2 regions of the Rhizobium sp. 9140 genome follow, and region 2 is predicted to be linked to the other one. Evidence: riboswitches for the same ligand, from Rfam matches in the RefSeq annotation. Region 2 holds a riboswitch; the other holds the start of a gene.

Region 1 (15,236 bases), 760 kb from region 2:
GATCCAAGGTTGCAGGATGCGCGGATGTGAAAGCGCCATGCCGTTCGGGACTTTCGCGCCGTTTGACCTTTGCCTCCGGGGCTGCTTCGCGCTATGGCAGCGCGATGACCGCAACCGCATTCACCATCCTGCTCGGCGGGCCGCTGACGATGACCGACCGGCTGGCCGCGCAACTTGCCGGCACGCGCGTGATCGCCGCCGATGGCGGCATGCGGCACGCGGACGCCATCGGGTTGACACCGGAGCTCTGGGTCGGCGATTTCGACTCGACGCCGGCAGCGCTGATCGCCGCCTGGCCGGACGTACCACGCGAGCCCTATCCGCCGGCCAAGAACGAGACGGACGGCGAGATCGCCGTGGCGGCGGCACTGGAGCGTGGTGCAACGCGGCTCATCCTTGCCGGCGCGCTTGGCGGCGAGCGCAGCGACCATGCCTTCCAGCACCTGTTGCACGGCCTCCACCTTGCCGAGACGGGGCTCGACGTGCTCCTGACCTCGGGCGAGGAGGAAGCGGTGCCGCTGCTGCCCGGCATCACCGAGATGGATTTGCCGAAAGGCTGCCTCTTCTCCGTGCTTGGTCTCGATACACTGAGCGATCTCTCCATTGCGGGCGCGCGCTATTCGCTCGCCCGTTTCGCGGTGCCCTTCGGGTCGTCGCGCACCCTTTCCAACGTGGCGGAAGGACCCGTGCGGCTGACGCTCGGCACGGGCCGCGCGATGCTGCTCGCCCGCCCCCTCGACATGACAGGAGCCTGACCATGGCGCCGCCCATTCTGAAACTCGACGATATCGTTCTCACCTTCGGCGGCACGCCGCTGCTCAACGGCGCGGCGCTGCAGGTGGAGCCGGGCGACCGGATCTGCCTCGTCGGCCGCAACGGCTCCGGCAAATCGACGCTGCTCAAGATCGCCGCCGGGCTGATCGAACCGCAGTCGGGAGAGGTGTTTCGGCATCCCTCGTCCACCGTGCGCTATCTCGAACAGGCGCCCGATTTCGGGGCCTATACCACCGTGCAGGCCTATGCCGAAGCGGGCCTCGGGCCGGGCGACGATCCCTATCGGGTAACCTATCTTCTCTCGCACCTGGGCTTAAGCGGCGAGGAGAACCCGAACGATCTCTCCGGCGGCGAGGCGCGCCGCGCGGCACTCGCCCGGGTGCTGGCGCCCGAGCCCGACATTCTCATGCTCGACGAGCCGACCAACCATCTCGACCTGCCGACCATCGAGTGGCTGGAAGGCGAGCTGCAGAAGACGCGCAGCGCCCTCATCCTCATTTCGCACGACCGTCGCTTTCTGGAGAAGGTCTCGACCGCGACCGTCTGGCTCGATCGCGGCACCTCGCGCCGGCTCGACCGCGGGTTTGGCCAGTTCGAAGCCTGGCGCGACCAGGTGCTGGAGCAGGAGGAACTGGAGCAGCACAAGCTCGGCAAGCAGATCGAGCGGGAAGAGCACTGGCTGCGCTATGGCGTGACCGCCCGGCGCAAGCGCAACATGCGCCGCCTCGGCGCGTTGCAGGATCTGCGCTCCAACTACCGCGGCCACAAGGGACCGCAGGGTTCCGTGCAGGCGAGCGTCTCCGATGCGCAGGAGTCCGGCAAGCTGGTGATCGAGGCGGAGAAGATCACCAAGGCCTATGGCGAACGCATCATCGTTGCGCCCTTCTCCATCCGGGTGCACCGGGGCGACTGCATCGGTCTCGTCGGCCCGAACGGGGCCGGCAAGACCACGCTTCTGAAGATGCTGACCGGCCAGCTGAAGCCCGACGACGGCAAGGTGAAGCTCGGCACCAATCTCGAGATCGCCACGCTCGACCAGAAGCGCGAGGATCTGAACCTCGAGGATACGCTGGCCAACTACCTGACCGACGGTCGCGGCGAGACGCTGCTCGTCAATGGCGAGCAGCGGCATGTGACCGGCTACATGAAGGAGTTTCTGTTCCAGCCGGAGCAGGCGCGCACGCCGATCAAGAACCTTTCCGGTGGCGAGCGAGCCCGGCTCATGCTGGCGCGCATCCTGTCGCGCCCGACGAACCTCCTGATCCTCGACGAACCGACCAACGACCTCGACATCGAGACGCTCGACCTGTTGCAGGAGATCGTCGCGGGCTTTGCCGGCACCGTCATCCTCGTCAGCCATGATCGCGACTTCCTCGACCGCACGGTGACCTCCACCATCGCGCCGGCCGACCCGGAAGCGCCGGATGGCCGCTGGATCGAATATGCCGGCGGCTATTCCGACATGATGGTGCAGCGCAAGGGCGTGGCGGACGAGCGCAAGCGTGCCGAAAAGGCTGAGAAGGCCCGCCAGACCGGTGCCGCTTCGTCCTCCGGTGCCGGCATCGGCAAACCGGCCAAGGGAAAGCTCTCCTTCAAGCAGAAGTTCGCACTGGAGAACCTGCCGAAGGAGATGGAGAAGGCGCAAGGCGAGATCGCCAAGCGCGAGGCCGAGATGGCCGACCCGAAGCTCTTCACCAAGAACCCGGCCCGCTTCGCAGCGCTCGCCGCCGAGCTTGAGAAGCTGCGCGCTTCGATCGAGACAATGGAAGGCGAATGGCTGGAGCTGGAAATGCTGCGCGAGGAACTGGAAGGCTAAAGACCCCGCAGCGTCCTTGATGCGCGTCATCCTTGATTCGTGGGGGCATCGGGTCTATGACTTGCGGCGTGGTGATTTGGCCGGCCGGCTTGCAGCCACGTTAAACAAGTCGCTAAAGGGCCGTGGGATGATGTTTCGCCCGCACCCCTCCATTTCGGCCGGTGTCGTTATTCCGAGTGAAGCCGATGCCCATCAAGATACCCGATACGCTGCCCGCCTTTGAAACCCTCGTTTCCGAGGGCGTGCGGGTGATGACCGAAACGGCCGCCATCCGTCAGGATATCCGGCCGCTGCAGATCGGGCTGCTCAACCTCATGCCGAACAAGATCAAGACCGAGGTGCAGATGGCGCGCCTCGTCGGCGCTTCCCCCCTGCAGGTGCAGTTCACGCTGATCCGTCTCGGCAGCCACAAGGCGAAGAACACGTCCGAGGATCACCTGCTCGCCTTCTACGAGACGTTCGAGGATGTCCGTGAGCGGCATTTCGACGGGCTGATCATCACCGGCGCGCCGGTGGAGCTGCTGCCCTTCGAGGAGGTCACCTACTGGGATGAGATGCAGCAGATCTTCGACTGGACGCACACCCATGTCCATTCCACGCTCAACATCTGCTGGGGTGCAATGGCGGCGATCTATCATTTCCATGGCGTGCCGAAGCATGCGCTGCGCGAGAAGGCCTTTGGCGTCTATCGTCACCATAATCTCAACCCGTCTTCGGTCTATCTCAGCGGCTTTTCCGACGATTTCCAGATTCCGGTGTCGCGCTGGACCGAGGTGCGCCGCGAGGATATCGAGACGGTGCCGGGGCTGGAGATCCTGATGGAGTCCGACGAGATGGGTGTCTGCTTCGTGCACGAGAAGGCCGGCAACCGTCTTTATGTGTTCAACCATGTGGAATATGATTCGACGTCCCTTTCGGACGAGTATTTCCGCGACGTGAATGCCGGCGTGCCGATCAAGATGCCGTACAATTATTTCCCCCACAACGATCCTGACCTGCCGCCGCAGAACCGCTGGCGCAGCCATGCGCATCTGCTGTTCGGCAACTGGATCAATGATATCTACCAGACCACGCCCTACGAGCTGGCGGAGATTGGCAAGGGGCGTTGAGGTTTGCGCGCGCTGGTAAAAGCGCGCTGAAGACTCCGCGATCGACGCGGGAATACGACGAGGTCGGCGGTGCCTGTGGCGCTGCGACCGGACAAGAGCGAGGACCATATCTTGACCAGCAGCACAGCCATGGAGATTTTCGGCCATCTGAAGACGGGCGAACCCGTGCACCGCGTGACGATCCGCGGTGGCGGGCTGACCGCGAACGTCATGTCGTGGGGTGCTGTCATTCAGGACCTGCGGCTCGAGGGGCATCAGCCGCCGCTGGTGCTGGGCTTCGAGGCGTTCGACGATTATCCGGCCCACTCCTCCTATTTCGGCGCGACGCCCGGTCGGTCGGCCAACCGCATCGGTCACGGACGCTTTACGATCGACGGCGAGGACTTTCAGCTTGAGTTGAACGAGAAGGGCGTGACGCATCTCCATGGCGGTAGCGACGGTATCGCCAAGCGTCTTTGGACGATCGTCGATGTCACCGAGGATTCCGTTTCGCTGAAGATCGTCGATCCCGCGGGTCGCGCCGGCTATCCCGGTACCTGCGAAATCCATGCGACCTACCGGCTTTCCGGCCATGGCTGCCTCAGCGTCACCTATACGGCGACGACGGACACCCCGACGATCGCCAATCTCTGCCAGCACACCTATTTCAACCTCGATGGGCGTGCCGACACGCTCGGCCACGACATCATGATCGCCGCCGATCACTACCTGCCGACGAACGAGCAGCAGATCCCGACCGGCGAGATCGCCCCGGTCGACGGCACGGTGTTCGACCTGCGCCAGATGTCGTCCATGCGCCGGCAGACCGAGGGCGAGAAGGTGCTTTACGACCATAATTTCTGCCTCTCGCCGGAGCGCGGCCCCAAGCGGTCCGCGGCCCTTGTTCGCAGCATCGATTCAGGCGTTGCGCTTGAGGTCCGCACGACGGAGCCCGGCGTGCAGTTCTATTCCGGCTTCAAGCTGAACACGCCTGTTCCGGGCCTCGAAGGCTGCACCTACGGGCCGTTTGCAGGCTTCTGCCTGGAAACCCAGATCTGGCCGGACGCCGTCAACCACGAGGGCTTCCCGAACGCCATCCTGCGCCCCGGCGAAACGCTGCGTCAGGAAACGGACTATATCTTCTCGAAGAGCTGATGATGTGCGGAGTGCGTCCATCCGGGCGCACTCCGGTTTCCGATGCGCTGCCGATCATCTGTGAAGACGGTCGGTTTCGGGGACGTCCGCTGCCGGCTTCGCTTGGGAACAAGGCACTTTTCACGACAGCATCGCCCACAAATGCCGGCATCTCACAGCGCACGAGCACAGCAGAGATCGTCGCAGATCACGGCGTCGCAAAGCCGTAGATATGCGCTAATTTTTCATAATGTCTTTATTAGGAAAAATGGAGCGGGTGAAGCGATTCGAACGCTCGACCCCAACCTTGGCAAGGTTGTGCTCTACCCCTGAGCTACACCCGCTCATCAACCAAGGTCCGGGGGTAGTCGGTGGACCGTGGCGTCGCCGTTTTCGTTGGCGACGGGCGCTATATCGCTCAGCCGATTTGGAAATGCAACAGGGAAATGACGGGCGTGGAAAAAATTTGCCGAGATTTCTTCTAAATAGTTGAATTTACATGATTTTTACTGATGATTTTTTGCTGGACCGGATGTGGCGGGCGTCGCGGTTTTGTGACGGAAGACCTTTCAGACGTGTCTCAGCGATTGCGTCTCGTGTCTGCGCTTCGTAATCACATGGGGCGCAGAGACAGGAGCCCAAGACATGACGGACGTGCAGCCGAAGACGGCAGAGGATCTTTTCCGCTTTCTCGACGATCTCGGGATCGCCCACCAGACGAAGCGACATGCACCGGTGTTCACCGTGGCCGAATCGGTATCGCTCCGCGACGAGATTCCCGGCGGGCATACGAAGAACCTGTTCGTGAAGGATAAGAAGGACAATTACTTCCTCTTGACGGTGGAGGAGCATGCGACGGTCGATTTGAAAACCGTGCACACGCTGATCGGTGCCGCGAGCAAGGTCTCCTTCGGCAAGCCGGAGAAGCTGATGGAATATCTAGGCGTCATTTCCGGTGCCGTGACCGCGCTCGGCGTCATCAACGACCATGCCCAAGCCGTCACGCTGGTGCTGGATGCGGACCTGATGCGCGAGGAGATCGTCAACTGCCATCCGCTGACGAACGACGCCACGACATCGCTGGCGTCGAGGGACCTCATCCGCTTTGCCGAGGCGACCGGGCATGTGCCGCTTGTCTTGAAAGTCACGGCCTGACATACGATCTTTGAGGGCAGTCGCCGGAGCGCATCCGGCCAAGACGAGGATCGGGGCTGCGCAGGGTCCCCGCAAGGAGCATTCGATGAGCGGCAACAATCCCTATTCCGGTTCCTACGGCAGCCAGATGAGCGCGACGGCCACCTATGGCGGCGCGCCGGCGACAGTGTCGCCATCGCCTGCCGCCGTTGCGCCCGCAGTCGGGTCTGCTGGCGGGGGCGCACTGATCTCAGACACGACGACGGCGACCTTTGCCCGCGACGTGCTGGAGGCCTCTCGTGGCCTGCCGGTGCTGGTCGATTTCTGGGCGCCCTGGTGCGGCCCCTGCAAGCAGCTGACGCCGATCATCGAGAAGGTGGTGACGGAAGCGGGCGGGCGCGTGAAGCTCGTCAAGATGAACATCGACGATCACCCTTCGATCGCCGGCCAGCTCGGCATCCAGTCCATTCCCGCCGTTGTCGCCTTCGTTGACGGTCGTCCGGCAGATGGTTTCATGGGTGCCGTTCCGGAAAGCCAGATCCGGGCCTTTATCGAGAAGATCGCAGGCCCCATGATCGACGATCAGGCAGCCGAGATCGAAGCCGCACTTGCCGAAGCGAAGCAGCTGCTGGACACGGGCGATCTGCAGAATGCCGGGGGCATCTTCGCCTCCGTGCTTCAGGTCGAGCCGGAAAGCCTGCCGGCGCGCGCGGGGCTTGCCGAGGTGATGATCGCTTCGGACGCGCTCGATCAGGCGCGGGAGATCCTCTCCGAACTCTCCGACGAACAGAAGGTCGATCCGCAGGTCTCCGCGCTCCTCAAGCGAATCGAACAGATCGACGAAGCACGCAAGCTGGGCGATCCCAAGGCGCTGGAAGCAGCCCTTCTTGCCAATCCCGACGATCATGCAGCCCGGCTGAACCTTGCCAAGATCCGCAATGTGGAGGGCGACCGACAGACGGCGGCCGAGCACCTGCTGACGATCATGCGCCGCGACCGCGCGTTTGAAGACGACGGCGCCCGACGGGCGCTGGTCGAATTCTTCGAGGTCTGGGGTCCTGCCGATCCGGCAACGCTGTCTGCGCGTCGCAAGATGTCGGCCATCCTGTTCTCGTGAACTTTTTCGCGCCGGAGCCGTTTCCTCCGGTTCGACATGCCGCATCCCCAGCCATGTTTCCCGCTTGAGATTTCCGGCAAGCGCACCATGTCATCCCTTAATGCGAGGCGGACGGGCCGATGATCGGTCCGTTGCCCGAGATACGGCGGAGTTTGCCTGAGATGCAGGTCGGAAATGCACGTTATCTGAAGCCGAGGGATATCCCGGATGTCATTCCGGTGTTTCCGCTGACCGGCGTTCTGCTGCTGCCGGGCTCGCAGCTGCCGCTCAACATCTTCGAGCCGCGCTACCTCGCCATGTTCGACGATGCCCTCTGCGGCAACCGCCTGATTGGCATGGTGCAACCCTCGCTGACCGATCACAGCGAGAACAGCCAGGCGCTATGCCAGGTGGGCTGCGTCGGCCGCATCACGTCGTTCGCCGAAATGGAGGACGGGCGCTACATCACCTCGCTGACCGGCATCTGCCGCTTCCGCTTGTTTGACGAGATGCACCCGGTGAAGGGTTACCGGACCTTCAAGATCACGCCGTTTGCCGGCGATCTCACGGAATCCGAGGATGAGGCGCAGGTGGATCGCGAAGCGCTGCTGGCCGCCTTCAAGGCCTATCTCGACACCAACAAGCTGGAAGCCGACTGGGAGAGCGTGGAACGTGCTGGCAACACGACGCTGGTCAACTCCATGGCGATGATGCTGCCCTACGGCCCGGCCGAAAAGCAGGCGCTGCTGGAAGCGCAGGACCTGAAGACGCGGGCCGACACGCTGATCGCGATCACCGAGATCGTGCTGGCGAAGACCTTCGGCGACATCGAAACCATGCTGCAATAGGCCCTGCTGTGGACGAGAGAACCCGCCGCGTCGACCCGAAGCTGCTCGAGCTTCTCGTCTGCCCGCTGACCAAAGGGCGGCTGAGCTATAGCGCTGCGGAAGACGAACTCGTTTCGGAGAAGGCGCGGCTCGCCTATCCCATTCGCGACGGCATTCCCATCATGCTGATTTCCGAGGCCCGCAAGATCGAGGACTGATGGTCCCGGTCTTGCCAAGCGAACATCCCAAGCTGGTCTTTCAGATCGCCTTACCCGTCAGGAGCTTCGGATCGCTGCTCGCGGCGGCCCCAGCCTGGCGGATGAAGAAGGATTTGAGCGGGGTCAGGCGATCCACAATGCCGAGGCCGAGGTCGCGCAGCATGCGCACGGGCATGACGTCGTTGGAGAACAGCCGGTTCAGCACATCCGTCGTCACCCCCATGCGAACCGTGTCGAAACGGCGCCAGGTCTGGTAGCGCTCGAGGACGGCGAGCGAGCCGATGTCGAGGCCGAGGCGGTCGGCATCGACGATGGTTTCGGCCAGCGCCGCCACATCCTTGAACCCGAGATTGAGGCCTTGACCCGAAATGGGGTGAATGCCGTGGGCCGAATCGCCGGCCAGCGCGAAGCGGTTGGCGATGAAGGCGCGCGCGAGCGTCAGGCCGAGCGGAAAGGCGCGGCGGCCGCCGACCACCTTCAAGGCGCCGAGCTTGTAGCCGAAGCGGCGTTCCAGCTCAGCCTCGAAGACGAGATCGTCGCTGTCGATGAGGCGGTTTGCGTCCTCCGTCCGTTCCGTCCAGACGAGCGACGAGCGGTTACCGCGCAGCGGCAGCGTGGCGAACGGGCCGGCCGGCAGGAAGTGCTCCTCGGCGGTTCCGTCATGCGGCCGCTCGTGCTCGACCGTGGCGACGATGCCGGACTGGGCATAATCGAAATTCACGGTCTTGATGCCGGCGGCATCGCGCAGCTTCGATCGTACGCCGTCGCAGGCGACGAGGAGGCGGGCCTCGATCTCGCCGCCACCGGCAAGCTTCAGCCGAACGGCGTGATCGTCTGCGGTGAAGCCGCTCGCGGTCGTCGAAGGGCGGATGTCGATGCCGAGGCTTGCCGCTCTGTCGCGCAGCGCGCCGACGAGCGCGACGTTCGGGACCATATGGGCGAAAGGTCGGTCCGCATCCGGATCGCCTTCGAAGGTGAGGAAGACGGGACGGACGGGATCGGCGGTCTTGGAATCCGTGATAACCATGCGGCGGATCGGTTCCGCCTCGGGGGCGATGGTCTGCCAGATGCCCATGACGTCAAGCATGGAGGAAGCGGCGGCGGCGATGGCGGAGGCCCGCTCGTCGCCGCGCCAGGCGCCGTCCGGCGCGCCGTCGATCAGCGTCACCGAGAGGTGTGGCGCTGCCGTCTTGACGGCGACCGCCAGCGAGAGCCCGACATATCCGCCGCCTGCCACCAATAGATCGATCATCCGTCTCGTCCTTCGCTCTTGTGCTTGCGCACTATATAGATCATCGACCTCATGCTTCCTACCGCCGGAGACCGTGCAATGTCCAATGACACCCCAACCGAAACTGCCATGGATGTGCTCCTCCGGACGCTTGACTTGGAGAAGCTGGAGGAAAATCTCTTCCGCGGCGTGTCGCCGCAGGTCGGCTGGCAGCGGGTATTCGGCGGGCAGGTGATCGGGCAGGCGCTGGTGGCTGCGCAGCGCACGGTGACCGCGGATCGCTTCGTGCATTCGCTTCACGCCTATTTCATGCGGCCAGGCGATCCCGCCGTGCCCATCATCTACGAGGTCGATCGGATCCGCGATGGCGGCAGCTTTACCACGCGGCGCGTGGTGGCGATCCAGCATGGCGCGGCGATCTTTGCGCTCTCGGCATCCTTTCAGGTGGAGGAAGAGGGGCTCGAACATCAGGTGTCGCCGCCAACGGTCGCGCAGCCGGAAGCGTTGATGGGCGAAGCCGAGATGAAGGCGATGTTTCTGGCGAACGCACCGGAGGCGATCCGGCGCTACTGGGAGCAGCCGCGGCCGATCGAGATTCGCCCGGTGTCGCTGAAGCACTATTTCTCGCGCGAGCGGCAGGAGCCGGTCCAGCATGTCTGGGTCAAGGCGACGGGAGCCGTGCCCGACGACAGGCCGCTGCAGGCGGCGGTGCTTGCCTATATCTCCGACATGACGCTGCTCGACACCTCGCTGCGCGCCCATGGCACCTCGATCTTCGACCGCAGCCTGCAGGTGGCGAGCCTCGACCACGCCATGTGGTTCCATCGCCCGGTGAAGCTCGACGACTGGCTGCTCTACACGCAGGACAGCCCCAGCACGAGCGGCGCGCGCGGCATGAACCGTGGCAGCCTGTTCGATCGCGCGGGAAACCTGATCGCATCCGTCGCTCAGGAAGGACTGATTCGGAAAAAGGCAAATGACTAATTTCTGAGCAAATTTTTAAATTTGCGCAATTTTTAGCCTGAAAATCTGGCGAATATTTAACGTTTCACCGGCCACCTGTCGGCGAATGCGGTGATTTCGTGTCTTTTCATCTATTTTTCACCCTGACGCGGAACTGGCACGCGCCTTGAATAGAACTTGGTGGTCGTTGGGGAAACATGGCTCATCGGCATGCAAAGACGGCACGTGAGCCGCAGATGAACAAGGATGGGAAACCAGATGAAAATTGTGATGGCCATTATCAAGCCGTTCAAGCTCGATGAGGTTCGTGAAGCGCTCACCGCCGTCGGAATCCAGGGCCTGACCGTCACGGAAGTGAAGGGCTACGGCCGCCAGAAGGGGCATACCGAAATCTACCGCGGCACCGAATACGCCGTCAGCTTCCTGCCGAAGCTGAAGATCGAAATCGCCGTCGCCTCCGAGATCGTGGACAAGGCCGTCGAAGCGATCGCGTCTTCCGCCAAGACCGGCCAGATCGGCGACGGCAAGATCTTCGTCTACTCCATTGACCATGCGGTGCGCATTCGTACCGGCGAAACCGATTCAGAAGCGCTGTAAGCAACGGCTGTTAGAGGGAGCTTTCTTCACATGACATCTCACACATTCTCGACAACCCTCGGACGCTTCGGCGCCGCAACGGCCGCCTTCCTGGCGCCGGTTGTCGCATTTGCCCAGGATACCGCGGCGCCGGCCGTTGCCGAAACGGCAGCTGCCGCTGCACCGGCCATGACGGTCGACAAGGGCGATACGACCTGGATGCTTCTGTCCACTATCCTCGTGCTTCTGATGACGGTGCCGGGTCTGGCTCTGTTCTACGGCGGCCTGATGCGCACCAAGAACATGCTGTCGGTCCTGATGCAGGTCCTGATGGTCGCAGCCGTCGCCATGATCGTCTGGGTCACCTACGGCTACTCTCTCGCCTTCACCGATGGCGGCTCGATGAACAGCTTCATCGGCGGCTTCTCCAAGATGTTCCTGTCGGGCGTCGACGTCACGACGCTGTCGGAAAGCTTCTCCAAGGGCGTGGCCATTCCCGAACTCGTCTTCGTCTGCTTCCAGATGACGTTTGCCGCCATCACGCCCGGCCTTATCATCGGTGCCTTCGCGGAACGCATCAAGTTCTCGGCCGTGATCCTCTTCACCATCCTGTGGCTTACCTTCGTCTACTTCCCGATGGCGCACATGGTCTGGTTCTGGGGCGGCCCGAGCGCCTATGACGGCCCGACCGGCCTCATCTTCGGCTTCGGCGCGATCGATTTCGCCGGCGGCACCGTGGTTCACATCAATGCCGGCATCGCGGGCCTCGTCGGCGCGCTCATGGTCGGCAAGCGTACCGGCTTCGGCAAGGACATGATGGCTCCGCACTCCATGACCATGACCATGATCGGCGCCTCGCTGCTCTGGGTCGGCTGGTTCGGCTTCAATGCCGGCTCCAACCTCGAAGCCAATGCCTATGCCGTTCTCGCCATGATCAACACCTTCGTCGCGACGGCTGCCGCAATCATCTCGTGGTCGATCCTGGAAACCTTCACCCGCGGGAAGGCCTCCATGCTCGGTGCTGCCTCGGGTGCCGTCGCCGGCCTCGTCGTCATCACCCCGGCTGCCGGCTTCGTCGGCCCGATGGGCGCCATCGTCATGGGTCTCATCGTCTCGCCGCTCTGCTACTTCTTCGTCTCCACGGTGAAGAACAAGTTTGGCTATGACGACACGGCAGACGTGTTCGGCGTTCACTGCGTCGGCGGCATCGTCGGCGCGCTGCTGACCGGCGTATTCGTCAACCCGGCCCTCGGCGGCGCCGGCATCGTCGATTACTCGACGGCCGACTTCGCAGCCTCCTATGCCGGCACGGCAACGCAGGTCTGGGCACAGCTGAAGGGTGTGATCGTCACCATCCTGTGGTCGGGCATCGGTTCGGCCATCCTCTACAAGGTTGTCGATGTCATCGTCGGCCTGCGCGTACCGGTCGAAGCCGAGCGCGAAGGTCTCGATCTCGCAAGCCACGGCGAGGCTGCATACCACTCGTAAGCGCCTTCGAAGAGACCGGGCGAAACCCGATCTCCCTCACGCCCTCGGGCGCACAGTCATCAAGCCCGGCAGTCACCTGCCGGGTTTTTTTTGTTGGGGGGCAGTCACCTGCCGGGGTTTTCTTTTTCCGACAGTCTCCACCCGGATTTTCTCTGCGCCGAAAGCCATCCGGCGTGTGGAATCTTCATCGCGCCACGCGCATTGCCGGTTGACTTCCCGCCGGATATTTTCAACTTTCAGTTCTTCTAATGGAGGGCATCATGGCCACTGCGATCCGCCTGCAACATCCAACGACCGGCATGACGAAGATCGGATATTACGGCTTCAGCTGGACCAGTCTCTTGTTTGGCGGCATTCCGGCACTGCTGCGCGGCGACGTCGGCATCGGGCTGGGCATGATCGCCATCGGAATGGCTGCCGGCTTCATCGGCGTCGGTCTCGGCTGGTTCATCGTTGGAATCATCTGGGCGTTCATCTACAACAAGATCCATACGACGCGGCTGATCGAGGCCGGCTACAAGCTGGCGGATGCGCCGGAGCGGGTGCGGGATGCCCAGCGGGCACTTGGCATCGGCGATCAGGCCGTTCTGTAGCGCCAGCATGATTCAGACGTTGATTTTTTCCGGTCCGTGCCGTTCAGACGGGCATGGTTAATCGAGCCTTAACTCTCTCTGCCTACCCTGCGGGCTGGGGCGCCTTTTCCTTCAGACGATCGGGGCGTTTCGGACGATCAGGGCGCTTTACGCGATCAGGACAGGCAGATTTTCCATGGCAAGAAGCAATCAGGCGGCATTCGACACCCGGTCCGACAGGTTCGTGCTGTCGGCATTCGTGTGGCGCCAGTCGGTGGCGCTCGCCGGTTACGCGCTGTTCGCGCTGCTGATGGCCGCGGTCGCAGCCCTTTCCACCTGGAACGTCGCCGACCCCAGCTTCTCCTACGCCACGTCCAATCTGCCGACCAATATTCTCGGCATGGGCGGCGCGGCCTTTGCCGACGGGATGATGCAGTTCTTCGGGATCGGCAGCGTCGTGGCGCTGCTGCCCGTGCTGGCCTGGGCGCTGGTTCTCATCGGCAACAAGCCGTTCGACAAGATCATCAAACGCGGCGCCTGCTGGTTCATCGGCTCGGTGCTGGCCGCCGCCGCGCTTTCCTGCGTGCCGGCGCCTGTCACCTGGCCACTGCCGAACGGCCTTGGCGGCGTGTTCGGCGACATGATCCTGCGCCTGCCGGCGCTGATCACAGGGGAGTATCCAACCGGCACCTTCGCCACCGTGCTCGGCTCTGTCATTGCCATTCCCGCGACCGTCTTTCTCGTCTATGCCGCCGGTCTCTTCGGGGTCGCCGATCCCGACGAGGAGGAAGCGCCCGTGGTCACGCCCAGCAAGGCGAAGACCGTGCGCGATGAAATCGAGGACGACGAGACGGGCGGCGGGTTCGTCATGTTCCTTGCCGGCGCCTTCACGCATATGCGCTATACGACGCAGGCCCGCTTCCGCCGCCTCTTCGGTCTTGCCCGCCGCAAGCCTGCGCCTGAGCGCGATTTCGAAGAGCCATATGATTTCAACGACGACGAATTCGGCACGCTGAACGAGCCGGTGCGGCGCAAGTCCGCCGTGCGGGTCGAGCCTTCGCTCGATGGTGCTCCGCGCCGCGATCCGGGCTTCGACATGGATGATTCGGAAGACGAGGACGGCGCGGACATGCTGCCGTCGGGTCTTCTCTCCGGCGATGACGACATGTCGTTGGCTCCCGCGTCCCGTCGCGCACCCATTCCCGGCCGCGTCGTTGCCGCACAGTCGCGGCCGCGCGCCCCGGAAACGGCATTCGAGCGGCGTGGCAATGGCGACGGCACCTTTACCCTTCCACCGCTCGAGTTCCTGAGCGAGCCGAAGAACGTCGTGCGCGATGCGACGCTCTCCGCGGATGCTCTGGAGCAGAACGCGCGCATGCTGGAAGGCGTGCTCGAAGACTTCGGCGTCAAGGGCGAGATCATCCATGTCCGTCCCGGCCCCGTCGTCACGCTCTACGAACTGGAGCCGGCACCGGGCATCAAATCCTCCCGCGTCATCGGCCTTGCCGACGATATTGCACGCTCCATGAGCGCGATCGCCGCCCGCGTCGCCGTCGTGCCCGGCCGCAATGCCATCGGCATCGAACTGCCCAACCAGCGCCGCGAGACGGTTTACCTGCGCGAACTCATCGGCTCCAGAGATTTCGAAGGGAGCAAGGCAAAGCTCGCCATGGCGCTCGGCAAGACCATCGGCGGCGAGCCCGTCATCACCGATATCGCCAAGATGCCGCATCTGCTCGTGGCCGGTACGACCGGCTCGGGCAAATCGGTCGCAATCAACACGATGATCCTCTCCATCCTCTACCGCATGACGCCGGACCAGTGCCGGCTGATCATGATCGACCCGAAGATGCTCGAACTTTCCGTCTATGACGGCATCCCGCATCTGCTCTCGCCCGTTGTGACCGATCCGAAAAAGGCCGTCGTGGCACTGAAATGGACGGTGCGCGAGATGGAAGAGCGCTACAAGAAGATGTCGAAGATCGGCGTGCGCAATATCGACGGCTTCAACTCCCGCGTCGAGCAGGCGCTGGAGAAGGGCGAGGCGATCAGCCGCACTGTGCAGACCGGCTTCGACCGGCAGACGGGTGAGGCGACCTACGAGACGGAAGAGTTCGACCTGCAGCCGATGCCCTATATCGTCGTGATCATCGACGAAATGGCCGATCTGATGATGGTGGCCGGCAAGGACATCGAAGGGGCCGTGCAACGGCTCGCCCAGATGGCGCGTGCCGCCGGTATCCATGTCATCATGGCGACGCAGCGTCCGTCCGTCGATGTCATCACTGGTACGATCAAGGCGAACTTCCCCACCCGCAT
Region 2 (15,236 bases):
CCATCACGCTCTGCCTCAACATTTACGCGCTCTACATCGTGCGCAAATACCGGGAACAGTACGAATGACCGACATGACCTCATCGCTCGCCGGTGCGTCGCAGCGTCCCGCATCCACCCGTCGCGATATCGGCATCAAGCGCCGCTACGCCGCAGAACGCCGCTTCCGGGCCTATGGCATCGGTGCCATCTCCATCGGCATCTTCTTCCTCGGTCTCCTGCTCTGGACCGTCGTGTCCAAGGGCTACACGGCCTTCCTGCAGACCGAGATCGTCCTGCCGATCACCTTCAGTGAACAGGTCATCGACCCGAAGAACGAACGGGCGACCAACCCTGCCAAGCTGATGACCGCGAACTATCCGCTGTTGGTGCGTGACGCGCTGGTACAGAAGCTCGGTATCGACCCCGCCAACCGCGCGGACGTGAAGCTCGCGACCGACATGGTCTCGGCCAGCGCCCGCACGCAGCTTCGCGATGTCGTCGTTGCCAATCCGGCGATCATCGGCCAGACGGTGCCGGTGGCACTTCTGGCGGAAGGCAACATCGACTCGGCCAACAAGGGCCAGATCGACGTGACGGTGGACGAAGCCAACCGCAAGGTGAAGGATAAGCAACTCGGCTGGATGCAGACGCTCGCGCAGGACGGCGCGATGACGAAGTCCTTCAACACGGGCCTCTTCACCTCGGGCGCCTCCTCGCGTCCGGAAGCTGCCGGCATCGGCGTCGCAGCGCTCGGCTCGCTCTACATGATGCTGATCGTGCTAGCGCTCGCGCTGCCGATTGGTGTCTCCGCCTCGATCTACCTCGAAGAGTTCGCGCCGAAGAACAAGCTGACCGACCTCATCGAAGTCAACATCAACAATCTCGCGGCCGTTCCCTCCATCGTCTACGGTCTGCTCGGCCTGTCGATCTTCATCAACTTTGCCGGTATGCCCCGCTCGGCAGCCCTCGTCGGCGGTCTCGTCCTCACGCTGATGACGCTGCCCACGATCATCATCGCCACGCGTGCGGCGCTGAAGGCCGTGCCGCCGTCGATCCGGGCTGCGGCCCTCGGCCTTGGCGCCTCGAAGATGCAGACGATCTTCCACCACGTGCTTCCGCTTGCCATGCCGGGTATCCTGACGGGGACCATTATTGGCCTTGCGCATGCACTGGGTGAAACCGCGCCACTGCTTCTCATCGGCATGGTGGCCTTCGTGGTCGATTTCCCGGGCTCGCCGCTCGAACCTTCCACGGCACTGCCGGTCCAGATCTACATGTGGGCCAACGAAGCCGAACGTGCATTTGTCGAACGGACCTCCGGCGCGATCATCGTGCTCCTGATCTTCCTGGTGGTCATGAACCTTGGCGCAATCCTGTTGCGGCGCCGCTTTGAACGACGCTGGTAGTGAGGTAGAAAACAATGAACATGATGTCAGAAGCGACTCTCGAAAAGGCGGTCGATCAGAAGATGAATGCTGTCCCTCACAAGATGATTGGCAAGGATGTGTCGGTCTACTACGGCGAAAAGCGCGCGCTGTTCGACGTGAACCTCAACATCCGCGAAAACACGGTCACGGCGCTGATCGGCCCCTCGGGCTGCGGCAAGTCAACCTTCCTGCGGACGCTCAACCGCATGAACGACACGATCGACCACTGCAAGGTCACGGGCAAGATCACGCTCGACGGCGGTGATATCTACGATCCCTCGATCGACGTCGTCGAACTGCGCGCCCGCGTCGGCATGGTTTTCCAGAAGCCGAACCCGTTTCCGAAGTCCATCTATGAAAACGTGACCTACGGGCCGAAGATCCACGGTCTCGCCCGCACCAAGGCCGAACTCGACGCCATCGTCGAGCAGAGCTTGCAGAAGGCCGGTCTGTGGAACGAGGTCAAGGACCGCCTGCACGAGTCGGGCACCGGCCTTTCCGGTGGCCAGCAGCAGCGTCTCTGCATCGCGCGCGCCGTTGCCGTCAGCCCCGAAGTCATCCTCATGGACGAGCCCTGTTCGGCGCTCGACCCGATCGCCACCGCCAAGGTCGAGGAACTGATCCACGAGCTGCGCGCCAACTACACGATCGTGATCGTCACGCACTCCATGCAGCAGGCAGCCCGCGTCTCGCAGCGCACCGCCATGTTCCACCTCGGCAATCTTGTCGAGGAGAACGACACCGACAAGATGTTCACCAATCCGGATGACCAGCGCACCCAGGATTACATCATGGGCCGCTTCGGCTGATCGGTCGCCCGACCGACAGCCTTGTGCCCGTGACCGAACTCCAAGGACAGGATCCATGGCAACCCATATCGCATCCGTCTATGACGAAGACCTGAAATATCTGAGCCGCCGTATCTCCGAGATGGGTGGCCTTGCCGAGCAGATGGTGGCCGAATCCGTTCGCGCCCTCGTCAATGCCGATCTGGGTCTTGCCCAGAAGGTCATCTCCGACGACGTCGTGCTTGACGACGCCGAGCGCCAGATCGGCGAGAAGGCGATCGTGACGATTGCCAAGCGCCAGCCGATGGCGGCCGACCTGCGCGAAATCATGGGGTCGATCCGCATTGCGGCCGATCTGGAGCGCGTGGGCGATCTCGGCAAAAATACGGCCAAGCGCGTCATCGCCGTCTCCAGCGCCAGCCTGCCGCGGCAGCTGTCCCGCGGCATCGAGCATCTGGCCGAGTTGACGCTGATGCAGCTGAAGGAAGTGCTGGATGTCTACGCATCCCGCTCGGCCGAGAAGGCAAAGGCCATTCGCGAGCGTGATAGCGAGATCGACGCGATCTACACCTCGTTGTTCCGCGAGCTTCTAACCTACATGATGGAAGACCCGCGCAACATCACGCCCTGCACGCATCTCCTGTTCTGCGCCAAGAACATCGAGCGCATCGGCGACCACGCGACCAACATCGCCGAGACGATCTACTACATGACGACCGGTGCGCAGCCGCTGGGCGAACGTCCGAAGGACGACTCGTCGAACACCGTCGGCGCACTCGCCACCTGAGCGAGCGGCGCGGGAGCCGAAATGCTCCTGCGCCGTTGCTTCCGGTCTCGATGCCGGCGGACGTTCGGCTGAAGGATATGCAGCCATCCGGTGGCCTCTGCGCCGCGCATGAACTGTCAACGATGATCGCCGCCCTCGGGTTCTGGCGAAAGCCTTGTCGCGTGACAAGGAGACTACGGAGTCCAGAAATGCAGCCGAAAATTGCCGTTGTCGAAGATGAAGAAGCGCTGAGCGTCCTCCTGCGTTACAATCTTGAGGCCGAAGGCTTCGATGTCGACACCATCAACCGGGGCGACGAGGCAGAGGTGCGGCTGCAGGAGCGGCTGCCCGATCTTCTGATCCTCGACTGGATGCTGCCCGGCGTTTCCGGCATCGAGCTCTGCCGTCGCCTGCGCCAGCGCAGCGAAACGGAGCGCCTGCCGATCATCATGCTGACGGCGCGGGGCGAAGAGAGCGAGCGGGTTCGCGGCCTTGCCACTGGCGCCGACGACTATGTCGTGAAGCCATTTTCGACGCCCGAGCTGATCGCGCGCGTGAAGGCCATGCTGCGCCGTGCGCGTCCCGAAGTCCTGTCCTCGCTTCTGAAATGCGGCGATATCGAGCTGGACCGCGAAACCCACCGCGTTCACCGCAAAACCCGCGAAGTCCGCCTCGGGCCGACGGAGTTTCGCCTGCTCGAATTCTTCATGGCCTCGCCCGGTCGCGTCTTCTCCCGCTCGCAGCTTCTCGACGGCGTCTGGGGTCATGACATCTATGTGGACGAACGCACCGTCGACGTCCATGTCGGCCGCCTGCGCAAGGCCCTCAATTTCTCCAACATGCAAGACGTCATCCGCACGGTCCGCGGCGCAGGCTACTCGCTGGAAAGCTGATGATATGACGCTTTGCTCCCGAAGCATAACGTCTTCGAGGGCTGCATCGCTGTCGATTGCCCAGGTCCGGTGCAGACGAAGCATCCTTCATCATCCATAACGCAAAAGGCCTTCTTCACAGAACGAAGAAGGCCTTTTCGTTGTGGTCTACCAGGCGTTTATCGCGCGCGGCGACGTTCTGCCGAGGGCTGGTAGGCCAGCTTGGCGTGGAATGTGCAGTAGGGCGAGGTATCCGGAGAGTCGTTGCCGCAGAAGTGGAATTCGTCCTTCATGGGATCGCCGATCGGCCACTTGCAGGTGCGGTCGGTAAGCTGTGTCAGAACGAGCTTGCGCGACATCGGTACGACGACATTGCTGCCCGTTGCGCCGCTCGTCCCGCTGCCGGTCACCGTCAGTGCGGTTTCCGGTGCGAAGGCGCCTTCGGAATCCGCGTTCACGTTCATCGTGTTGACCGGGCGTGCCATGGGACGCAGCGGTGCTGCGCGCGGGGCGGCGTTGGCGACGACGGCTTCCGGCGCTGCCGGGCGTGCGGCAACGACCGGACGCTTCGGGCGGTTTGCGCTCGGGGCGGCACCACCGGCTTTCGCACGACCGGGAAGCGACAGGCGATGAACCTTGCCGATAACGGCGTTACGGCTGACACCGCCGAGCTGTGCCGCGATCTGGCTCGCGCTCAACCCCTCGGCCCAGAGCTTCTTCAGTCTCTCAACCCGCTCGTCAGTCCAATTCATGGTCGTCTCCGTTCCAGGCCGTTCATGAAGGACGAATCCCTCACCGCGCCCCGGATGGCTCCGAAGCTGCAACGCCTTGACTCTTTTGGTGACTAGGTCCGCCGCATGCGTCTAGCAATTATTTGCTAACCTAGAGACGGGGTGACTCCCTGACAAGAGTCCGGGGAATCGACCCGAATCGATTTTTGGGTTTTCCCCAACTTGCTGTCACCGCGTGATATATTTGCAAGGCCTTTTCTCCAGAAAGCATCGCGCCCGAAAAACGCGCGACAAGGCCGTAATTCCGGGACTTTTGTTGACAGCAGCACCTGAAATACCGATAGTGCGCTCGCCGCCGTCAGGGCGGTATTTTTCATTCCGGGCCGGCACTGCCGGTCTCTGCAAAACAGATCGAACCTTCCCGCAGACCGCGCGGACAGGACGAGGAGATTGGCACGATGGCCGAGGCAACCCCACTTTACGAGACCTACATGCGCGCGCCGCTGCGCTTCGAGCGCGGCGAGGGTGTCTGGCTGGTGGCGGAAGATGGCGCGCGCTATCTCGATTTCGCTGCCGGCGTCGCGGTCAATTCACTTGGCCACGCCCATCCGCATCTGGTGGCGGCGCTGAAGGATCAGGCCGAAAAGGTCTGGCATCTGTCGAACCTCTACGAGATTCCCGGCCAGGAAAAGCTTGCCAAGCGCCTGACCGACAACACGTTTGCCGACAAGGTCTTCTTCACCAACTCGGGCGCGGAAGCGCTGGAATGCGCCATCAAGACCGCGCGCCGCTATCAGTTCGCCAAGGGCCGGACGGAGCGTTTCCACGTCATCACCTTCGAAGGCGCGTTCCACGGCCGCACGCTTGCGACGATCGCAGCCGGCGGGCAGGCAAAGTATCTCGAAGGCTTCGGTCCCAAGGCGCCCGGCTTCGTGCAGGTTCCCTTCGGCGATCTCGATGCCGTCAAGGAGGCGATCACCGAGGAAACGGCTGCGATCCTGATCGAGCCGATCCAGGGCGAGGGCGGCATACGCCCGGCGCCCAAGGCTTTCCTGCAGGCGCTGCGCGACCTCTGTGACGAATACGGGCTGATGCTGATTTTCGACGAAGTCCAGTGCGGCGTCGGTCGTACCGGCAAGCTCTTCGCCTATGAATGGTCCGGTATTACACCGGATATTCTGGCGGCGGCCAAGGGTATCGGCGGCGGCTTTCCGCTTGGCGCCTGCCTTGCGACGGAAGAGGCCGCCTCCGGCATGGTTGCCGGCACGCATGGCTCCACATATGGCGGCAACCCGCTCGCCATGGCCGTCGGCAATGCCGTGCTTGACGTGGTTCTGGGCGACGGCTTTCTGGAACACGTGCGCGATGTTGCGCTCGTCTTCCGCCAGGGCCTGGCGTCGCTTGCCGACCGCTTCCCAGATGTGATCGAGGAAATCCGCGGCGAAGGCCTTATGCTCGGCATCAAGGCGGTGGTTCCCTCGGCAGATCTGCTGAAAGCGATCCGGGCGGAAAAGATGCTGGCGGTGCCTGCTGGCGAAAACGTCATTCGCCTGCTTCCGCCGCTGATCACCACAGCAGAGGAAGCCCGCGAGGGTCTTGCTCGCATCGAGCGCGCCAGCGAGACGCTGACGGCCGTGAAGCAACGCGCGACCGCTTAAGGTCGCGCCCCTACTGACAACCAGAATCACCGACACCCCAGGCCCTGACAGGGGGCTGAAAGCCCTAACGGGACAAGGACAGGACACCGCATTTCCATGGCTGATACCCGGCACTTCCTCGATCTCTCCGCCATGTCGGCAGAGAATCTGCGCTCCATCATCGATGATGCGCGGGTGCGAAAGGCAGCCACCAAGGCCGGTACAGCCGAGAAGCCGCTGGCCGGCAAGATGCTGGCTATGATTTTCGAAAAGCCCTCGACACGGACCCGCGTGTCCTTCGATGTCGGCATGCGGCAGCTCGGCGGCGAGACGCTGTTCCTGTCGGGCACGGAAATGCAGCTCGGTCGCGCCGAGACCATCGGCGACACCGCCAAGGTTCTTTCGCGTTATGTCGATGCCATCATGATCCGCACCACGGATCACAGCCGTCTTCTGGAGCTTGCCGAACACGCCACCGTGCCCGTCATCAACGCGCTGACGGATACAACGCATCCCTGCCAGATCATGGCCGACATCATGACATTCGAGGAGCATAACGGCCCCGTAAAGGGCAAGACCATCGCCTGGACCGGCGACGGCAACAATGTGCTGCACTCCTTCATCGAGGGCTCTGCCCGTTTCGGCTACACCATGAAAATGGCCGTGCCACTTGGCTCCGAGCCCGATGACAAGATCCTCAACTGGGCGCGCAACAATGGCGGCGATATCGTTCTGTCGCATGATCCGGAAAAGACGGTGGCCGGTGCCGACTGCGTGGTGACCGACACCTGGGTATCGATGAACCAGGAACACCGCGCCCGTGGCCACAATGTCTTCCAGCCATATCAGGTCAATGCCGCTCTGATGTCGAAGGCGGACGAGAACGCACTGTTCATGCACTGCCTGCCGGCGCATCGCGGCGAGGAAGTGACCGACGAGGTGATCGACGGGCGGCAATCCGTCGTGTTCGACGAGGCCGAGAACCGGCTGCACGCGCAGAAGTCGATCCTTGCCTGGTGCCTCGGCGCGCTCTGAGGCTTGTCGTCGCGCGCAGGGTTCAAACCTTGAAAACGGGCATCCGGCCCCCGATCTAGGGGCCAAGCGGGATGCCACGGTTTTTTGCTGGCATTTCATATCAATCCAATAGAATGGAGTTGCGGCTTCGCGATTCCCGGACGTGTCCGGGGCGCCGTCATCTGCGTTCGGGCTCGCTGCGGCGGGTCTTGCATGAGGAGCATGGACATGGTGGACAAGGGACCAGATCTCGGCGAATTCGGCTATGCGGGCGATGACCGCGTCGTGCCCTTTCAGGTGGAAGGGCTCGATGTGCGCGGTCGCGCCGTCCAGCTCGGGCCGATGCTGGACGCTATCCTCGAACGTCACAATTATCCGCTTCCGGTCGCGCGCCTCGTGGCCGAAACGGTGGTGCTGACGGTATTGCTGGGTACCTCGCTGAAGTTCGATGGCAAGCTGATCATCCAGACGAAGAGCGACGGTCCTGTCGATCTCGTCGTCGCCGATTTCTCGACGCCCGACCGCGTGCGGGCCTATGCCCGCTACGACGAGGAGGCTTTGGCCAGTGCTATCGAGAAGGGCGAGGCCGATCCGCAGGCCCTTCTCGGACAGGGCGTTCTCGCCTTCACCATCGATCAGGGCGAGTTCACTCAGCGCTATCAGGGCATCGTGCCGCTCGACGGCGCCTCCCTCGAGGAGATCGCCGGCGTCTATTTCCGTCAGTCGGAGCAGATCCCGACCAAGGTGCGCCTCGGCGTCGCCGAGCTTCTGGATCGCGACGAGAACGGCAAGCCGCGCCACCGCTGGCGTGCCGGCGGCATGGTCGCGCAGTTCCTGCCGGAAGCGCCGGACCGCATGCGCCAGCCGGACCTGCATGGTGGCGATGGTGCCGAGAGCTTCGATGGCAGCGTCGATGATCTGTGGGACGAAGCCCGCGTGATGGTCGAAACGATCGATGCCGACGAACTGACGGACCCGATGGTCGGCACCGAGCGGCTGCTTTTTCGCCTGTTCCATGAGCGCGGCGTGCGGGTCTATCCGCCGCAGGCGGTCTACGACCAGTGCGCCTGCTCGCGCGAAAAGCTCCGCGATGTCCTCGCCAGCTTCAGCCAGGAGGAGATCGAAAGCACCGTGGAAGATGGCGTCATTTCGGTGACCTGCGAGTTCTGCTCGACCACATACACCTTCGAGGCGACGGAAGTGCGTCCGCAGTAAAGGTGCCTGGAGACGTTACGGTTAGACTGACGCCCGACCCCTGTTCTGGGGTCAGTTCAGCGTGCGGCTGAGGCCCGGCAGATCCAGCGAAAAAGCAGGAATGTCCACCGTGAACGTCTCTCCCTCGGGCGTCTCCATCGCGTAATGGCCGAACATTACGCCGGATGGTGTGTCGAGCGGGCAGCCGGAGGAATATTCGAACGTATCACCGGGGTTGAGCACCGGCTGCTCACCGATCACGCCGGGGCCGGTCACCTCGTCGACCTGTCCGTTTTCGTCGGTAATATGCCAGTAGCGCGTCATCAACCGCACGGTCTTGACGGAGCGGTTGGAGATCAGGATCCGGTAGCCCCACACATAGCGCCCATCCTCGGGATCGGACTGATCCTCCAGATAATAGGGCTCTACGGTGACCTCGATGTCCCGTGTCAACGCGCGATACATGATGCAAAACCTTTCCAGTCGCTGAACCTATTCTAGGACCAGATGGTTTCCCGAAGAATAACGCCCGCGGAAAGTGTGTTGCAGCGCGGCACAAAGAAAAATCGCGCCGGTAAAGCGCGATTTTCAGGCATGATAGCGATCGCAGAAGAGGGACTCAGGCCGAAACGGCCTTGAGTGCCCTGGCGAAATCCTCGATCAGGTCAGCGCCGTCCTCGATCCCGGCCGAGAGGCGCACGGTGCCGTCGGAAATGCCAAGCTCGGCGCGGGCGTCTTCGGCGAGGTTCTTGTGCGTCGTCGTCGCCGGATGCGTGATCAGGCTCTTGGCGTCGCCGAGATTGTTGGAGATCTTGACGATCTCGAGAGCATTTTGTAGCGCGAACGCGGCGTCCTTGCCGCCCTTCATCTCGAAGCAGACCAGCGTGGAGCCGCCCTTCATCTGCTTGGCGATGATATCGGCCTGCGGGTGATCCTTCCGGCCGGGATAGATCACGCGGGCGACCTGGCTCTGCTCGGCGAGGAAATCGGCAACCTTCGCCGCATTCTCGCTCTGCTGGCGCACGCGCAGCGGCAGGGTCTCGATGCCCTTCAGCAGCGTCCAGGCGTTGAATGGCGACAGGGCAGGGCCGGTGTGGCGGAAGTAGTCGTGCAGATGCTCGTCGATCCAGTCTTTCGACGAGAGAATGACGCCGCCGAGGCAACGGCCCTGGCCATCGATATGCTTGGTGGCGGAATAGACGACGACATGCGCGCCGAGTTCGAGCGGCTTCTGCAGGAGCGGCGTCGCAAAGACGTTGTCCACCACCAGCTTGGCGCCTGCCCCATCCGCAAGCTTGGCCACCGCAGCGATATCGACCACTTCCAGCGTCGGGTTGGTCGGGCTTTCCAGAAAGAAGACCTTGGTGTTCGGGCGGATCGCCTTTTCCCAGTTCTCGATGAAGCGACCGTCGACCAGCGTGCATTCGATGCCGTAGGACGGCGCGAGCGTTTCCACGACCCAGCGGCAGGAGCCGAAGAGTGCGCGGGCCGCAACGATATGGTCGCCCGCCTTCAACTGGCAGAGGATGGCCGCGGAGACCGCTGCCATGCCGGAGGCGGTGGCGCGTGCATCTTCGGCGCCTTCCAGCAGGCACATACGCTTTTCGAACATCTCGTTGGTGGGGCTACCGTAGCGGGCATAGATGAAGCCGTCCGTCTCGCCCTTGAAGCGCGCTTCCGCGGCTTGCGACGTCTCGTAGACGAAGCCCTGCGTTAGGAAGATCGCTTCGGAGGTTTCGCCGTGGCTGGAGCGGGTGGTGCCGCCGTGAACGAGCTGTGTCGCCGGGCGCCAGGTGTTGTTTGCCGTGCTCATCAATTGTCTCCTTCCAGAAACAAAAAAACCGGTCGCGTAAAGCAGACCGGTTCGAGCCCGGTCTTTTTAGCCATTTGTTTAACGTGGCTGCAAGCCGACCGGCCAAATCACCACGGGATAAGTTCCCATACGTCTTCGCCCCGCTTGCGTCAATCGGCCGTATTTGGTTTTGTCGGCCTTCAAAAAAGGATGATGGCATGGCGCGCGAAACGGGCATTCTGGCGGATAGCGCAATCGCTTCGCTGTTCGAGCAAGGCCGTCTTCTCAGCGAAGGGCCGCTGGACGCGGACCAGATCCAGCCGGCGAGCCTCGACCTGCGGCTCGGCGCCCGGGCCTTTCGCGTGCGCGCGAGCTTCATGCCGGGGCCGGGGCATCTTGTCGCTGACAAGCTCGACCGCCTGAAACTGCATGTGATCGACTTGAGCGAAGGCGCCGTTCTCGAAACGGGCTGCGTCTATATCGTGCCCCTGATGGAAAGCCTCGATCTGCCGGCCGTGATGTCGGCTTCGGCCAACCCGAAAAGCTCGACCGGCCGGCTCGATATCTTCACCCGCGTCATCACCGACCGCGCGCAGGAGTTCGACAAGATCCCGGCCGGCTATCGCGGTCCGCTCTACCTCGAAATCAGCCCGCGCACCTTTCCCGTCATCGTGCGGCGCGGCTCGCGCCTGTCGCAGATCCGCTTCCGGATCGGCCACGCGCTGCTGACGGAGACCGAGGTTCTCGAGCTTCACCGCACGGACACCCTGGTGGCCAGCGATACGCCGAACGTTTCCGGTGCCGGCATCGCATTGTCGATCGACCTCAAGGGCACTGGCCCCGACGGGCTGATCGGCTATCGCGGCAAGCACCACACGGCCGTGGTGGACGTGGACCGCAAGCGCGCGCATGGAATCTACGATTTCTGGGAGCCGCTCTACAGCCGCGGCGCCGACGAACTGATCCTCGATCCCGACGAGTTCTACATCCTCGTCTCGCGCGAGGCCGTGCATGTGCCGCCGCTCTTTGCCGCGGAAATGACGCCGTTCGATCCGCTGGTCGGCGAATTCCGCGTTCATTATGCCGGCTTCTTCGACCCCGGTTTCGGCCACGCACAATCCGGCGGCACCGGCAGCCGTGCCGTGCTCGAAGTGCGCAGCCACGAGGTACCCTTCATTCTCGAACACGGCCAGATCGTCGGCCGTCTCGTCTATGAACACATGATGGAGCGCCCGAAAGGGCTCTACGGCCTTGGCGTCGGATCGAACTATCAGGCGCAGGGACTGAAGCTTTCCAAGCATTTTCGTGGCTGAACAGCGCGTTTCGAAGGCTCGTATCCTTACTTGAGGATTGACTTGCGATCGCATCTGTTGGATGTCTGGCGCATTGGCGGGTGTAGCTCAATGGTAGAGCAGCAGCTTCCCAAGCTGAATACGAGGGTTCGATTCCCTTCACCCGCTCCAACAAACTCACCGGTTCGAGCGAAGCGGAGTATCACTGAGCCGGTTCCTAAACCAAAATCTTGATCAAAGCGATTTTGCGAAGAAAATTCGGCTTCGACTTGAAGCTGTCACATTCGGCTCCTATATCTCTCTCATCGGCAAACGGTCGAGCGTTTCGAAAAGAAATGCTCTCGGGTCCGATACAAGCTTTCGTCGATTTGACCACGGATGTACTGGCAACTTGATAAAAGCGAATGAGGAAGGTCGGTGCGGTTTCGCCCCGGCCTTTTTTATTGTCTGAGGCGATCTGGAGATATTTCTGGAGATATTGGCGCACATCAAGCGATAGAACCCCGGCGACTAAGCCAGGGTCACGCCATGCAGTCGCGAGAGTTCGTCTCTGACGCTCTCGATCTCCTGCTCCATCCTCGCCGCATTCCAATCGAGCGCTTGACCGGCAATCTGCGCGATACGGCGAAGGAGGCGGAGCGTTAGCGTGCCCGTGACGGCAAGCGCCGTGCGGCGAAGCACGACATCGGCGAGCCGTCCCACCTGCTCGTGACGTACGAGATAATCGATCTCGCCCTCGACATGGTCCGGCGCGTCGGGAAGGGAGGCAGCGCTCGACGCGGCGATGTGCAGGGCAACGGCGCGTGCCGTCGTTCCATAGCGGGCAAAGAGCGCCTCCGTTTGCGCCTGGGGAAGGTCTGACGTCGCGGCGATATCGGCCACCAGCCGTTTGCGTGCGGCATCGTCACCCGGATAGTCGCGCCCGCCACCGATGGGCATGGCTTCCGTCGAAACCGTGCGCGCCCGACCAAGACGTTTCAGCACGGTGTCGGCCACCTCTTCCGCATAGCCGCGAAACGTCGTCCATTTTCCGCCGACCAGCGACAGCACGGGGAATGGACGGTCTCCCGCCGGCTCCAGCACCGGTGTCATATGATCGCGGCTGATCAGCCCGGGGTTCTTTGCATCGTTAGCCGGCAAAGGACGGATGCCGCTATAGGTGTAGACGATCTGGCTGCGGTCGAATTGCATCTTCGGCAGGAGCTTGCCGAGGCTCTCCAGCAGATAGTCGATCTCGTCATCCTCGCAGCGCACGCTGTCCGGCTGGTCGGCCTTGATGTCGGTCGAGCCGACCATCGCACGGCCGAGATAGTCGAAGACGAGGCAGATACGGCCGTCATCGGCCTCGAAGTAGATCATCCGGCCGGCGAGCTCCTTCAGCAGCGCATCGTGGCGCAGCAGAATGTGCGAGCCCTTGGTGCCGCCGATCATGCGGGAGGTCTCGCCGAGCGTCGCATTGACCGTGTCGATCCAAGGGCCGCCGGCATTGACCACGAGCTTCGGTTTCACGCGCAACTGCGCACCGTTGAGCAGGCTGGAGATAACCAGCGTATCGCCGGTGCGGCTTTCCAGACGCGCATGGTTGACGGCGGCGGAGGTAGGACTGGCCGCAAGGCCATCGCGTACCAGTTCGGCCACCAGTCGCTCGGGATGCGTCACGGTCGCGTCGTAATAGGTGCCGGTGGCCACGATGCGCGGCGTCAGCGCCGGCAGGCTGCGCAGCGATGAGGCTTTGCCCGCCATCGTGTGCCGCGGCATCACCCGCTGGCGGGCGCCGTAAGCGTCATACATTGAAAGCCCGGTCTTGATCAGAAGCGCACCACGGCTGCGCGGCGTTCCCTTGGCGCCGAAGAGCGTGCGCACGGCCGACCAGACGCCTTTCGTCCAGGAGAAGATCGGTATGACGGTTGCAAGCGGCTTCACGTAATGCGGCGCGTTGCGCAGCAGCAGGTTGCGCTCATAGGTGGATTGCGCGACCAGCCGAAGTTCGCCCGTCTCCAGATATTTCAGCCCCCCATGGATCAGCCGCGAGGGTGCGGCACTCGTGCCGGAGCCGTAATCCGACTTGTCGAGGATGAGGCAGGTGAGGCCCTGCGCGCAGAGATCGCGAAACAGACCGGCGCCGTTGACCCCCGCGCCGATGATGACGACATCGACGGTGCCGGTTCTGCCGATCGCTTCCATGCGCTCTGCCATGCCGCCCGGCCAGCGCGTCTCGTTGACGGTATCGCTCATGATGTCCTGCCTGTCTTGGTAATGCTGAGGGGAACGCCGCGTGCAAGAAGATCGGCGCGGACGCTGTCTGCCAGCCGGTCGGTGGCCAGCACGGCATCGAAGGCCGTGAGATCGGCAAAGACGTTCAGGGCCACCTTGCCGAATTTGGAGGCGTCGAGCAGCAGGATACGGCGTGAGGCCGCGGCCATCATCGCCTGCTTGACCTTGGTCACCTGCGCATCCTGGATGAACGCCGTGCCGCCTTCCACCGCCGAGGCCGAGCAGAAGAACACGTTGGCCCGCAACGCTGCCACGGCGCGCTCCGTCGTCAGGCCGATGAAAGCGTTGAACGTGCGGTGATAGGTGCCGCCGAGGCAGAGCACCTCGATTTCGTCGTTGTCGATCAGCCGGTTGGTGGAGACAAGCCCGTTGGTGATCACCGTCAGCGGTCGCACGCCGGCGAGAAGGTCGGCGAGAGCGGCACCGGTGGTGCTGTCGTCGAGCATCACCGCCTGTCCCGGCTCCACATGGGCAAGGGCGGCGCGCGCCAGCGCTGCCTTCTCCGCCTTGCCGACGGTTTCGCGGTAACGGAAGGCGCTCTCGTAAAGGCCGGATGGCTGAACGGTGACGGTGCCGTGCAGTTTGCGCAGCACGCCCTGGTGGGCGAGCCGGTCGACATGGCGGTGGATCGTCATGCGTGACACGCCGAAATGCGTGACGAGATCCTCGATGCGTGCCTGTCCGGCCTGCATGATGTAGTCGGCGATCTCGTCCCGGCGCGCATCGGCCTTCATGTCGCAATCGCCTTCCGCGAGCCTTCCGCCAGCCGTTCGATGGCCCGCCAGTGCGGCTGCATCGCTTCCGCCATCTCGCGGTAAAGGGTGTAACGTGCCGAAAGGGCCGCCCTTCGCTCAGCGTCCGGCGTGTGGCTGCGCAGGATCGTCGTGGTCTGGCGTGCGCCGGCCTGCGGGCTGTCATAGACGCCGATAGCCGCCCCTGCCGTCAGTGCAGCACCCCAGGCTGCGGCCTCATCCGCCGAGGTCACATGCACCGGCAGATCGAGCGCGTCGGCAAACATCTGCGACAGCGCAGGGTTCCGCGCGCCGCCGCCCGAAATCCGCGCCTCCGTGATCGGCATGACGCTCCGCAGGTCGTCCACATGGGCCTTGTGATTGAAGACGATGCCTTCGAGCACGGCCTTCAGCATGTCGCCGCGACCGTGCCAGCCGTGAACGCCGAAAAAGCCGGCGCTCGCCGTGCTGCCATAAGGCGAACCGAACAGGTAGGGATGGAACAGAATATCGGACGGACGACCGAAGGCGGCATCGAGTTCCGGCTTCAGAAGCTCATGAACGCCAATGCTGCCTTTCGCGGCTTCGCTCTGCTCGGCGCGGCAGAACTGGTCGAGGAACCAGTCGTAATTCGCGGTGGATGCCGGGGACACGGCCATGTTGTTCCACTGCCCGGGCTCGATGGCGCTGCGGCAGTGCCAGCGCGGATCGGTGACCGGCCGGTCCGTCACCACCTC

The links. A riboswitch is a leader RNA that binds a small molecule or an ion and turns the genes downstream of it on or off. The one in region 2 is predicted to bind S-adenosylmethionine.
Region 1: another riboswitch for S-adenosylmethionine. It lies ahead of metA (homoserine O-acetyltransferase MetA); the one in region 2 lies ahead of GA0004734_RS05670 (O-succinylhomoserine sulfhydrylase).

What each region holds. Positions count from the first base shown of each region.
Region 1 covers NZ_FJUR01000001.1:450,599-465,834, reverse strand. The annotation lists gene GA0004734_RS02145 (thiamine diphosphokinase) at 105-755, shown strand; gene GA0004734_RS02140 (ABC-F family ATP-binding cassette domain-containing protein) at 758-2,590, shown strand; SAM riboswitch at 2,649-2,726, shown strand; gene metA (homoserine O-acetyltransferase MetA) at 2,776-3,699, shown strand; gene GA0004734_RS02130 (aldose epimerase family protein) at 3,829-4,833, shown strand; tRNA gene GA0004734_RS02125 (tRNA-Gly) at 5,082-5,156, opposite strand; gene GA0004734_RS02120 (prolyl-tRNA synthetase associated domain-containing protein) at 5,458-5,967, shown strand; gene trxA (thioredoxin) at 6,053-7,063, shown strand; gene GA0004734_RS02110 (LON peptidase substrate-binding domain-containing protein) at 7,225-7,890, shown strand; gene GA0004734_RS02105 (Trm112 family protein) at 7,899-8,087, shown strand; gene GA0004734_RS02100 (ubiquinone biosynthesis hydroxylase) at 8,128-9,339, opposite strand; gene tesB (acyl-CoA thioesterase II) at 9,418-10,302, shown strand; gene GA0004734_RS02090 (P-II family nitrogen regulator) at 10,528-10,878, shown strand; gene GA0004734_RS02085 (ammonium transporter) at 10,909-12,345, shown strand; gene GA0004734_RS02080 (hypothetical protein) at 12,606-12,938, shown strand; gene GA0004734_RS02075 (FtsK/SpoIIIE family DNA translocase) at 13,114-15,236, shown strand, end outside.
Region 2 covers NZ_FJUR01000001.1:1,210,542-1,225,777, forward strand. The annotation lists gene pstC (phosphate ABC transporter permease subunit PstC) at 1-68, shown strand, start outside; gene pstA (phosphate ABC transporter permease PstA) at 65-1,387, shown strand; gene pstB (phosphate ABC transporter ATP-binding protein PstB) at 1,402-2,217, shown strand; gene phoU (phosphate signaling complex protein PhoU) at 2,273-2,983, shown strand; gene phoB (phosphate regulon transcriptional regulator PhoB) at 3,172-3,855, shown strand; gene GA0004734_RS05645 (GcrA family cell cycle regulator) at 4,014-4,586, opposite strand; gene GA0004734_RS05650 (aspartate aminotransferase family protein) at 5,024-6,223, shown strand; gene argF (ornithine carbamoyltransferase) at 6,320-7,237, shown strand; gene GA0004734_RS05660 (Hsp33 family molecular chaperone) at 7,445-8,431, shown strand; gene apaG (Co2+/Mg2+ efflux protein ApaG) at 8,483-8,875, opposite strand; gene GA0004734_RS05670 (O-succinylhomoserine sulfhydrylase) at 9,030-10,223, opposite strand; SAM riboswitch at 10,269-10,347, opposite strand; gene GA0004734_RS05675 (2'-deoxycytidine 5'-triphosphate deaminase) at 10,421-11,515, shown strand; tRNA gene GA0004734_RS05680 (tRNA-Gly) at 11,592-11,665, shown strand; gene GA0004734_RS05685 (glycerol-3-phosphate dehydrogenase/oxidase) at 12,005-13,690, opposite strand; gene GA0004734_RS05690 (DeoR/GlpR family DNA-binding transcription regulator) at 13,726-14,502, opposite strand; gene GA0004734_RS05695 (FGGY-family carbohydrate kinase) at 14,499-15,236, opposite strand, start outside.